Natranaerobius thermophilus JW/NM-WN-LF: one gene and its partner. Each later gene encodes a partner of the first gene's protein in a complex. Links are inferred from orthologs where the notes say so. Each region holds a gene or a part of one and is shown in the gene's direction. Other genes may lie near its edges.

Region 1 (4,810 bases):
GCAATCAGCGAAACATTATATAAAAAATACCCTGAGCTACCTGAGGGTGAGCTTACCAAATTAAGAGCAGAGTTAGTGTGCGAATTATCTTTAGTTAAAATTGCAGAAAAATTAGATCTGGGAAAATATTTAAGGTTAGGCAAAGGCGAGGATAGTACTGGAGGAAGAGACCGGCGTTCTACCCTGGCAGATACAGTTGAAGCTTTAATTGGAGCTGTTTACTTACAAACAAATTACGATCAAACGAAACAACTGATTCTTGACTTATTTAAAGATCAATTAAGTCATATTGATAATCAACGGATTGGTGATTATAAAACTATGATACAAGAATTAGTACAGGATAGATATGGTGATCCACCTAAATATCAAATTGTTAAAGAATCGGGTCCAGATCATGACAAGAGTTTTGTTGCTGAAGTCCAAATTAACAATGAAGTCGTGGGTAGAGGCAGTGGTAAAAGCAAAAAAGAGGCAGAACAGAATGCGGCTCATTTTGCTTTTCAAAAATTAAGTAAATAAATTAATTTTAACCAAGTGGCAGGAATTTGCTATGAACATATAGTATATTATAAAGTAAGCTAAAACAATTCAATTAAAGTTTTGGTGCATTTCAAAGTTAAGAAGAAGTTAAATTACAAAAAACAATTCAAGTAAAGGGGGAAGCTTTAAAACAATGGAAGTACTAAAAGTTTCTGCTCAATCAGAACCAAAGGCTGTTGCAGGTGCACTGTCGGCTGTAGTGAGAGAACATGGCGCTGCTGAGATTCAGTCAGTAGGAGCAGGTGCCGTTAATCAGGCAGTAAAAGCGATTGCTATTGCGAGAGGGTTTGTATCTCCTAATGGGATTGATTTGGTATGTATCCCGGCTTTTACTGAAATTGAGATTGATGGTGAAGAAAGAACAGCCATTAAATTTTATCTTGAATCTCGCTAAAATTGAGATTCAAAGCAATTGAAACTTGTTATTACAGTACCTGCTTGTGCAAACAAGCAGGTATTTTGTTGCGTGGAGTCTAGAGGAGCGTGGTATTTTGTTAAAAAAACTAGAATTAGTCGGTTTTAAGTCCTTTCCTGAAAAAACAACATTTGAGCTCTCTGATGGTATCACAGCCGTAGTTGGGCCTAACGGTTGTGGTAAAAGTAATATCAGTGATGCAATTCGATGGGTACTGGGAGAACATCGAACAAAACCTCTTCGTGGTGAAAAAATGGAAGATTTCATTTTTTCCGGTACTCAAAATAAAAAAGCTATGAATATGGCAGAAGTTACGCTAACTCTTGATAATTCTCAAGGGCATTTGGGACTTGATTACGATGAAGTGACAATTAAGAGAAAATACTACAGAAGTGGAGACAGTGAATATTTTTTAAATAAAACACCTTGTCGATTAAAAGATATTCAGGAAACTTTCATGGATACTGGTTTGGGAAAAGATACATATTCAATTATTAGCCAAGGAGAGATTGACAAAATATTATCAGCTTCCCCTTATGAGAGGAGATATCTCTTTGAGGAAGCCTCAGGTATTTTAAAACATAAGACGCGAAAGCAAGAAGCACTTAAGCGGCTGAATGATACTGAGCACAATCTTTCCAGGGTTTCCGATGTTATCGAGGAATTAAATCAACAATTACCCCCTCTAAAACAACAAGCTGAAAGAGCTAGCAAGTATAAAGAACTTAAAGATAAAATGATGAAATTGGAAGTAAACCTTTTAGCTCATAGAATAGATGAAAAGAGAGCTAAATGGTATGAATTAGATGAAACTTATAAGCAGATAGAAAATAACAAGGAAGAAATATCTTCTCAGCTTAGAACTATTGAAAGTGAACTAGAAACCATTAAAACCCAGTTAGTTGACTTGGAGAAAGAGATGGAGAAGCAGCAACAGCAAAATGTAGAAGTAGTAAGTGAGATAGAACAAAAACAGGGACAAGATAAAATTTTATCTGAGCGTAAGGAAAATTTGGAAAAAGAACAAGTCCGTCTTGAATCCGAACAGGCAAATATTGAAAAAGAAATTGAGAAGTTAACAACTTCCTTGACAGACCTTGATAATAAATATGAATCTCTGAAGAAAGAAAAACATCAAGTGGAAGAAGATTTGCATAACATAAAAAACCGTCTTGATAAAATGTCCCAAGAAAATAATGAACTGGAAAATGCGAAAGCATCTTTAATAGAAGTGATTAGTCATCGTCAAAGAAAAGAAACTGAATATGATAACTATTATAAGGAACAAACACGTCTTAAAAAGGAATTAGATGAGCTAAAAACTGAAGTAAAAAAATTACAGTCTAGACAAGAAGAACTTGACAATAAAATTAAACAAATAAAAGAGCAGCAAATAACAAAACAAAGTCGTCTGGATGAATTAGTAACTAAAATAACCTCTGAAAAACAAAGAATTGATGGGTTAGAGTCTGAAAAACAACAATTAACAGATCGTATAAATGACCTTAATCAAAGACTCCAAGGTTATAAATCCAGGTATGAAGCTTTAAAGGAGTTCTATAATTCAGATAGTTTTTCCAGGGGAGTTAGAGAAGTTTTAAAACTAAAAGAAAATAACCCCCAGTCTTGGAGTGGAGTAATAGGAACTGTTTCACAGCTCATATCTGTGGAAAAACATTATTTAAAAGCTATTGAAACTGCTTTAGGACAAGCTCAACAGAATATAGTTACAGCTAATGATGCCGAAGCTAAAAAAGTATTAGAACATTTAAAGAAATACAAACTCGGTAGAGCTACTTGCCTGCCCTTAGATAATTTACAACCCAGATACTTAAATCAAAAACAACGTCAAATAATCAGAGAATGTGAGATTACTGGTATAGCCTCACAGTTGATCACTATATCTGAAAAATACAGAGTAGTTGCCGAGCATCTGTTAGGCCGAGTTATTGTTGTACCCAATATGGATACTGGTTTAGAGTTAGCCAAAAAACTCAAGTTTAGTCTTAAACTAGTTACACTAGACGGCGAATTGATTTTACCAGGAGGAGCTATGGTAGGGGGAAGTAACAAAAAGTCGTCCTCTTCTTTGCAACAGCAACTATCCAATGACGATAATAAAACTAAATTACAAAATCAGATCTCAACTACCCAAAAAGAACTTCAAAAATTACAGGAAGATCAAAAACAGATAGAAGAACAGCTTCAGAATAAAAGAAGCAATATTGACAAGTTGATGTCTGAACGACATCAATTAGATTTGGAATTAGGTGAGTTGAGAAAAGATCAAGAGAATTTTGCAACTGAAAAAGCCAAAATACTAGAAGACATAGAAGTCTATCAGCTTAAACAACAGACAAAACAACAGGAACTTTCGGATTTAGACAGTAATATTGAAGAAACGGAATCAAAATTACAGGAACTCGATCAAACTAGAAGTAAACTCGAACAGGATATTAAAGAACTTGAAACCGAATTTAAACAAACTAGTGATGAATACAAAAAGCTCAATGAACAGAAATTAACCTTTGAAGTTAATGTTGGGAAATTAGATGAAAGGTTAAAAAATATCAGTGAAGACAGACAGGAAACTTATGAAAAAACGAGATATTATCGGGAAGAAAAGTTACCTCAAATAAAGGAAGAGCTGAAAGAGTTATCAGAAAAGATAAATGATACTATCAACGAGAAAAAAGACAATCATACCAAAATTGAAGAACTTAGGACAAAGCAGCGGGAATTATCCAATACCTTGGACAATCTGAAACAAGAACGAGAAAATACGAGAGAAACTCTAAGTGAAAAAGAAACTCGTCAAAAAGAGTTAGCCAAACAAGAGAAAGAAATAGACCAACAGAGCTCTCAATTGAAGATGAAAAAGAGCAGAATTGAAACAGAACTATCAAATATACTAGAACGCCTTGATGAACAGTATGATATGGAACCTCAGGAAGCTTTAAATCATAAAGAAGCCATTGATGATTTTAAAAAATACGAATATCAGATTAAAAACATCCAATCAGAGATAAATCAATTGGGTGAAGTCAATTTGGGCGCTATAGAAGAATACAACAGGTTACAAGAAAGGATGGACTTCCTAAAAGATCAACAAAAGGATTTGAGATCCGCTCAGAAATCATTAAACAAATTATTATCAGAAATTGATTCTACGATGAAAAATAGTTTTTCAGAGACAGTCACTAAGATTAATCAGACATTTAAAAGAGTTTTCACAGAAATATACGGTGGAGGTTCGGCTCATTTAGAATACACTGATGAAAGCGATCTGTTAAACACAGGTATAGAGATAATTGCCAAGCCACCTGGTAAAAAGAAACAAAATTTATCTTTATTATCCGGAGGTGAACGGGCATTAACTGTCATTGCCTTACTTTTCTCCGTTCACGAGATTAAACCCACACCATTTTGCATTTTAGATGAAATAGATGCTTCTTTAGATGAATCTAACTTAGAAATACTGACCAGATTTATGAAAAGTTATGCCCAAAATACACAATTTATTGTGATAACTCATCGGAAAAAGACTATGTTAGCTGCTAATAGATTTTATGGTATTACCATGGCTGAACCCGGCATCAGTCAACTTATTTCAGTTAAACTAGAAGATGATGATATAATAGAAACCGCTTAGATTGGAAAATAAGAAAGGAGTGCAGTTAAAAATGGGGATATTTTCAAAAATCAAGGACGGTCTAACAAAGACTAGACGTGGATTCGTGTCCCAGATAGAAAAGTTGTTAACAGGTAAAAAGATTGATGAAGAGTTCTTTGAAGAGCTAGAAGATATTTTAATAAGTGCTGATGTAGGAGTGGATACCACTTTAAAAATTG
Region 2 (4,321 bases), 290 kb from region 1 along the record:
TAGAGTATACCGAGAAAAATAGTGAACTAGTACAAAATTTAGAAGAGATTCCTCTGGAAACTATTCTATTTGTGTTAGCTGATAAGGAGAATCAAAAAATAAAGAACAAAATATATTACTATCTAGAGGAGTTAATTGGAGCTGGAGTTAGTATTACTGGGGAAGATCTTAAAACTCTAGGGATAAAGCCAGGTCCTGTTTATAAAACGGCTTTAGAAGAAGTTAGAAAAGCAAGATTAGACGGACTGGTTACAACTCCTGAAGAAGAATTAGAATATGTGCTAGATTTTTTTGAACAGAAAGGAGAAGATATGCATGGATAATATATTTATAGGAGACATTTTGCATATAATTCCGGCACTTTTAATTGCTTTAACTGTTCATGAATACTCTCATGGTAGAATAGCCTATTATTTAGGTGATGAGACCGCTAAAGCCCAAGGGCGGTTAACTTTAAATCCATTAGATCACTTGGATCCCATAGGTTTTCTAATGGTTGCCATTGCTGGGTTTGGATGGGCTAAACCTGTTCCTGTAAATCCAGTAAATTTTAGAAGAGATGTTGATATGCGACATGGGATGTTACTTGTTTCACTGGCAGGACCTGTTAGCAATCTTATTATGGCTTTTATATTTTTGGGCGTATCTGACTTTTATTTGAGATTTACACAGGGACTTGGTGGTATTGGTCCCGGTGTTGCTTTGAATCCGAATTACAATCATCCTGTCTTATATTATATTGTCTTGTTTAATATTTTTTTGGCGATTTTTAATTTGCTCCCGGTTCCTCCATTGGATGGGTCGAGAATCTTGCGAGCAATAGTACCAAGAAGATTTGAAGAGTACTTTAATTATTTAGACCAGTATGGTTTTATAATCTTAATACTACTAATTGTTTCCGGGGCCATTAGAGCAATTTTGTGGCCTCTAACCATAATTATATTATCTATCTTGTATTTACCTTTTCAGTTGATATAACAGGTGGTGGTGACTTTGAAATACCAGGTTTCTTTACCTAATTTTGAAGGTCCTTTGGATCTTTTATATCACCTGGTTAAAAAAGCGGAAGTAGACATATATGATATATCCATATCAGAGATAACTGACCAATACTTATCTTATTTAGAAGAATGGGAAAGATTCAACTTGGAAATTGCCAGTGAATTTCTGGTTATGGCTGCTAGATTAATGGAATTGAAATCAAGAGAGCTTCTTCCTAAACAGACTAATAAAGAAACTGAAGATGAAGAAGAAACAGACCCCAAGGAAGAGCTGTTGACTAAGATTATGGAATATCGCTATTTCAAAGAAATAGCTTATCATCTTAAAGAAAAAGAACAAGAAAGATTTCAGGTATACTGGAGAGAACAACCTAAAATTCCTTTTCAGGAACAAGAGGAAATTCCCATTGGGAATGTCGGTATGCATGATTTACTAAAAGCATTTCAGAATGTACTAAAAAAACAGGCTTTAGATAATAAGGTTGAGACTATAGACACTAATGAAGTATCGATATCAGAACAGAAGGATGTGTTAATGAAACTATTGAAAAATAGAGAAAAGCAGACTATGCATTTTCAAGAATTGTTTGAACAATTCCCAACTCGTTTAGAAATTATCGCAACTTTCATAGCTTTATTAGATCTTGTAAAAGAAGGTAAACTTTCAGTTTCACAACAGGGAATAAAAAGTCCATTGTGGATCGAATTGTCTTAAATTTATTTTGGTGGAGGGAGAGTGTATTGAAAGGCGAAGAACTTAAAGGGATTATTCAAGGAATATTATTTGCAAAAGGTGAAGCAGTTTCACTACAAGAACTTGCTAGAATTATTGAGAAAGATCAAGCTATGATCAGAGAAGTAATTAAAGATTTACAATCAGATCTAAATGAATCAAAATCTGGACTGCAAATTACACAGGTGGCTGGTGGGTATCAATTAACAACAAAACCGGAATTAAACCCGTATATTAAAAAAATGATGGGTAACGAATCTCAAAGGGGATTGAGTCAGGCTGCACTAGAAACCTTAGCAATAATTGCTTATCGACAACCAATAACTAGAGTTGAGATCGAAGAAATTAGAGGAGTAAGAGTTGATCGGGTCTTATACTCGTTAATGGAAAGAGAACTGATTAGATCTGTAGGAAGAAAGGATGTCCCAGGTAAACCTATACTTTTTGGAACTACTGATAAATTTTTATTACATTTCGGATTGAACTCTATTGAAGAACTTCCTAGACCGGAAGATTTTTCACAAACTTTATTTGACAATCAATATACCGAAAACAATTAAACTCTTCCAATCATAATATGATTTGGAAGAGTTTTTTATATTTTCCTATAATTTGGTTATTATAATAAATAGGAAGATAATCCCTGTCTTTGTAGGTGAGAATTAAATGAAATATTTATTGTTAATTATCCCGGCACTGTACTTGACTTGTTTAATCTGCCCAATTTTCGTGAGTATAGTTTTTGTCAAAAACTCAACGAGAGAGGATTTATACGCACGGATTGGTTTATTTCGAAATTCCCTTGGCTTTAATTTCAGGATACCTTACTTTCGAAAAAAAGGAAAACAAGTTTCAACAGAAGTTAAACTCTCAAGTGAAAAACAAAGAATAGAATCAGGCACAAAGCTAAAGTTTCAACAGCCCTCACCAATGCAACAAATGAATCAATTTACGCACAAAATTGCTAAAGCAAAGATATTTTCTAATATATTTTTAAAATACGCTAGATTACACAAGCTAAGTGTGAAAGTTAATTTTGGTCTACAAAATGCATTTCAAACTGGAATTGTAGGAGGTTTGGCTTGGATTTTTTTAGGCAATTTAGAATTCCTGTTAAAAAAAATGCATAAAAGCCGTGATTATGACAAATTTTATCAGTTGAATCCCAACTACGATTTTAGCTGTTTTGAAATGGAGACAGAGTTTGTTTTTAGCATGAGGGGAATTCATTTTGTAATGATTGGAATCAGTAATCTTGTATACGAAATCAAAAGGAGGATTTATCAATGGAAGATCACCAAGAGCACCCCATACAAAGCTTGATGAAAACGGCTATGGAAAGTATTAAAGGTATGGTTGAAGTTAATACAATTGTAGGAGATGCAGTAGAAACACCTGATGGAAAAGTGATTATTCCAATATCAAGAGTTAGTTTTGGATTTGCTGCAGGAGGAAGCGAGTTTGAAACACAGAATGAACAAAAACCACAAGATAATAGCGATTCATTACCATTTGGAGGTGGCAGTGGAGCAGGAGTTTCTGTTCAACCCGTGGCTTTCTTAGTAGTAGGAGATGATCAGGTAAGACTTCTTACTGTAGATGACTATCCTCTATGGGATAGACTTATAGATGTGGCACCGAATTTATTTGATTCTATAAAATCAATGACCTCTCAGAGTGATGAAGACCAAAATTCACAGGAAGGTACAAATACCAATCCGGATTCTCCTAATGACCCTCGAGTTCAATGACTCGAGGGCATATTTTTTTATAATAGTTAATATATTTAAAATCAGAAATATAGCTTAAAAAATAAGGAGTTGAGTTCATGCCTGTGAAGCATGAACCAGTACTAGTTAAATTAATAGCTGGTTTAATTATTGGATTACTGGTATTGGCTAATTCCAATTTGACTAATGCTCTACCCGAAGAAGATTTATATGAGCTAAAAGAAATAGAAGAACTAGAAGAAGAAATTACAGCCACTAGCGCATGTTTAGTTGATGTCAAAACTGGTAGAGTTCTATACGAACAAAATAGTCATAAACAATTACCTATGGCGAGTACTACAAAGGTAATGACAGCTTTATTATCTTTAGAACGTGGTAATTTAAACGAAGTAGTGACAGCCAGTGAAGCTGCTTCAGAGGTGGAAGGGTCTTCAATTTACTTACAGGAAGATGAACAGTTAACTCTAGAAGCTATGTTGTATGGATTAATGCTAGAATCGGGCAATGATGCGGCACATGCCATTGCGGAACACATTGATGGTGATATAGAAAGTTTCGCACGAAATATGACGGACAGAGCTGAATCCCTGGGAGCGAAAAATACAAACTTTCAAAATCCTCATGGTTTACCTTCCGACAATCATTATTCCACGGCTTATGATATGACTATTATTGCTAAAGAAGCTCTAAAGAAAAGTAAGTTTGCTGAAATTGTAAGTACCAAGGAAAAACTTATTCCTTGGGAAAAAGGAGATGCTGACTGGAGATACTTAAACAATGATAATAAACTGTTGGATGAGTTGAGTGAAGCCGACGGTGTTAAAACTGGATGGACAGAAGCTGCTGGAAGATGTCTC

The links. The genes of interacting proteins can lie anywhere in the genome.
Region 2: the proteins of smc (region 1) and NTHER_RS08345 are in contact, whole or in part, in a crystal structure (PDB 3ZGX), measured with the Bacillus subtilis proteins. The link is inferred for Natranaerobius thermophilus JW/NM-WN-LF from one-to-one orthologs.

Annotation. Positions count from the first base shown.
Region 1 is NC_010718.1:1,434,664-1,439,473, forward strand. The notes cover bases 638-4,810. They hold smc (chromosome segregation protein SMC), read left to right. Parts: upstream 638-1,034; coding sequence 1,035-4,610; downstream 4,611-4,810. Other genes in these bases: NTHER_RS06905 (stage V sporulation protein S), read left to right, coding at 677-937; ftsY (signal recognition particle-docking protein FtsY), read left to right, coding at 4,642-4,810. In the rest of the region: rnc (ribonuclease III), read left to right, coding at 1-522. UniProt on the Bacillus subtilis protein: Required for chromosome condensation and partitioning.
Region 2 is NC_010718.1:1,727,114-1,731,434, reverse strand. What follows is about bases 1-2,854. They hold NTHER_RS08345 (segregation and condensation protein A), read left to right. Parts: upstream 1-993; coding sequence 994-1,716; downstream 1,717-2,854. Other genes in these bases: NTHER_RS08335 (DUF2953 domain-containing protein), read left to right, coding at 2,401-2,854; scpB (SMC-Scp complex subunit ScpB), read left to right, coding at 1,743-2,294; NTHER_RS08350 (site-2 protease family protein), read left to right, coding at 316-978; NTHER_RS08355 (CBS domain-containing protein), read left to right, coding at 1-323. Also shown: more of NTHER_RS08335, read left to right, coding at 2,855-3,057; ytfJ (GerW family sporulation protein), read left to right, coding at 3,021-3,485; NTHER_RS08325 (D-alanyl-D-alanine carboxypeptidase family protein), read left to right, coding at 3,563-4,321. UniProt on the Bacillus subtilis protein: Participates in chromosomal partition during cell division. May act via the formation of a condensin-like complex containing Smc and ScpB that pull DNA away from mid-cell into both cell halves.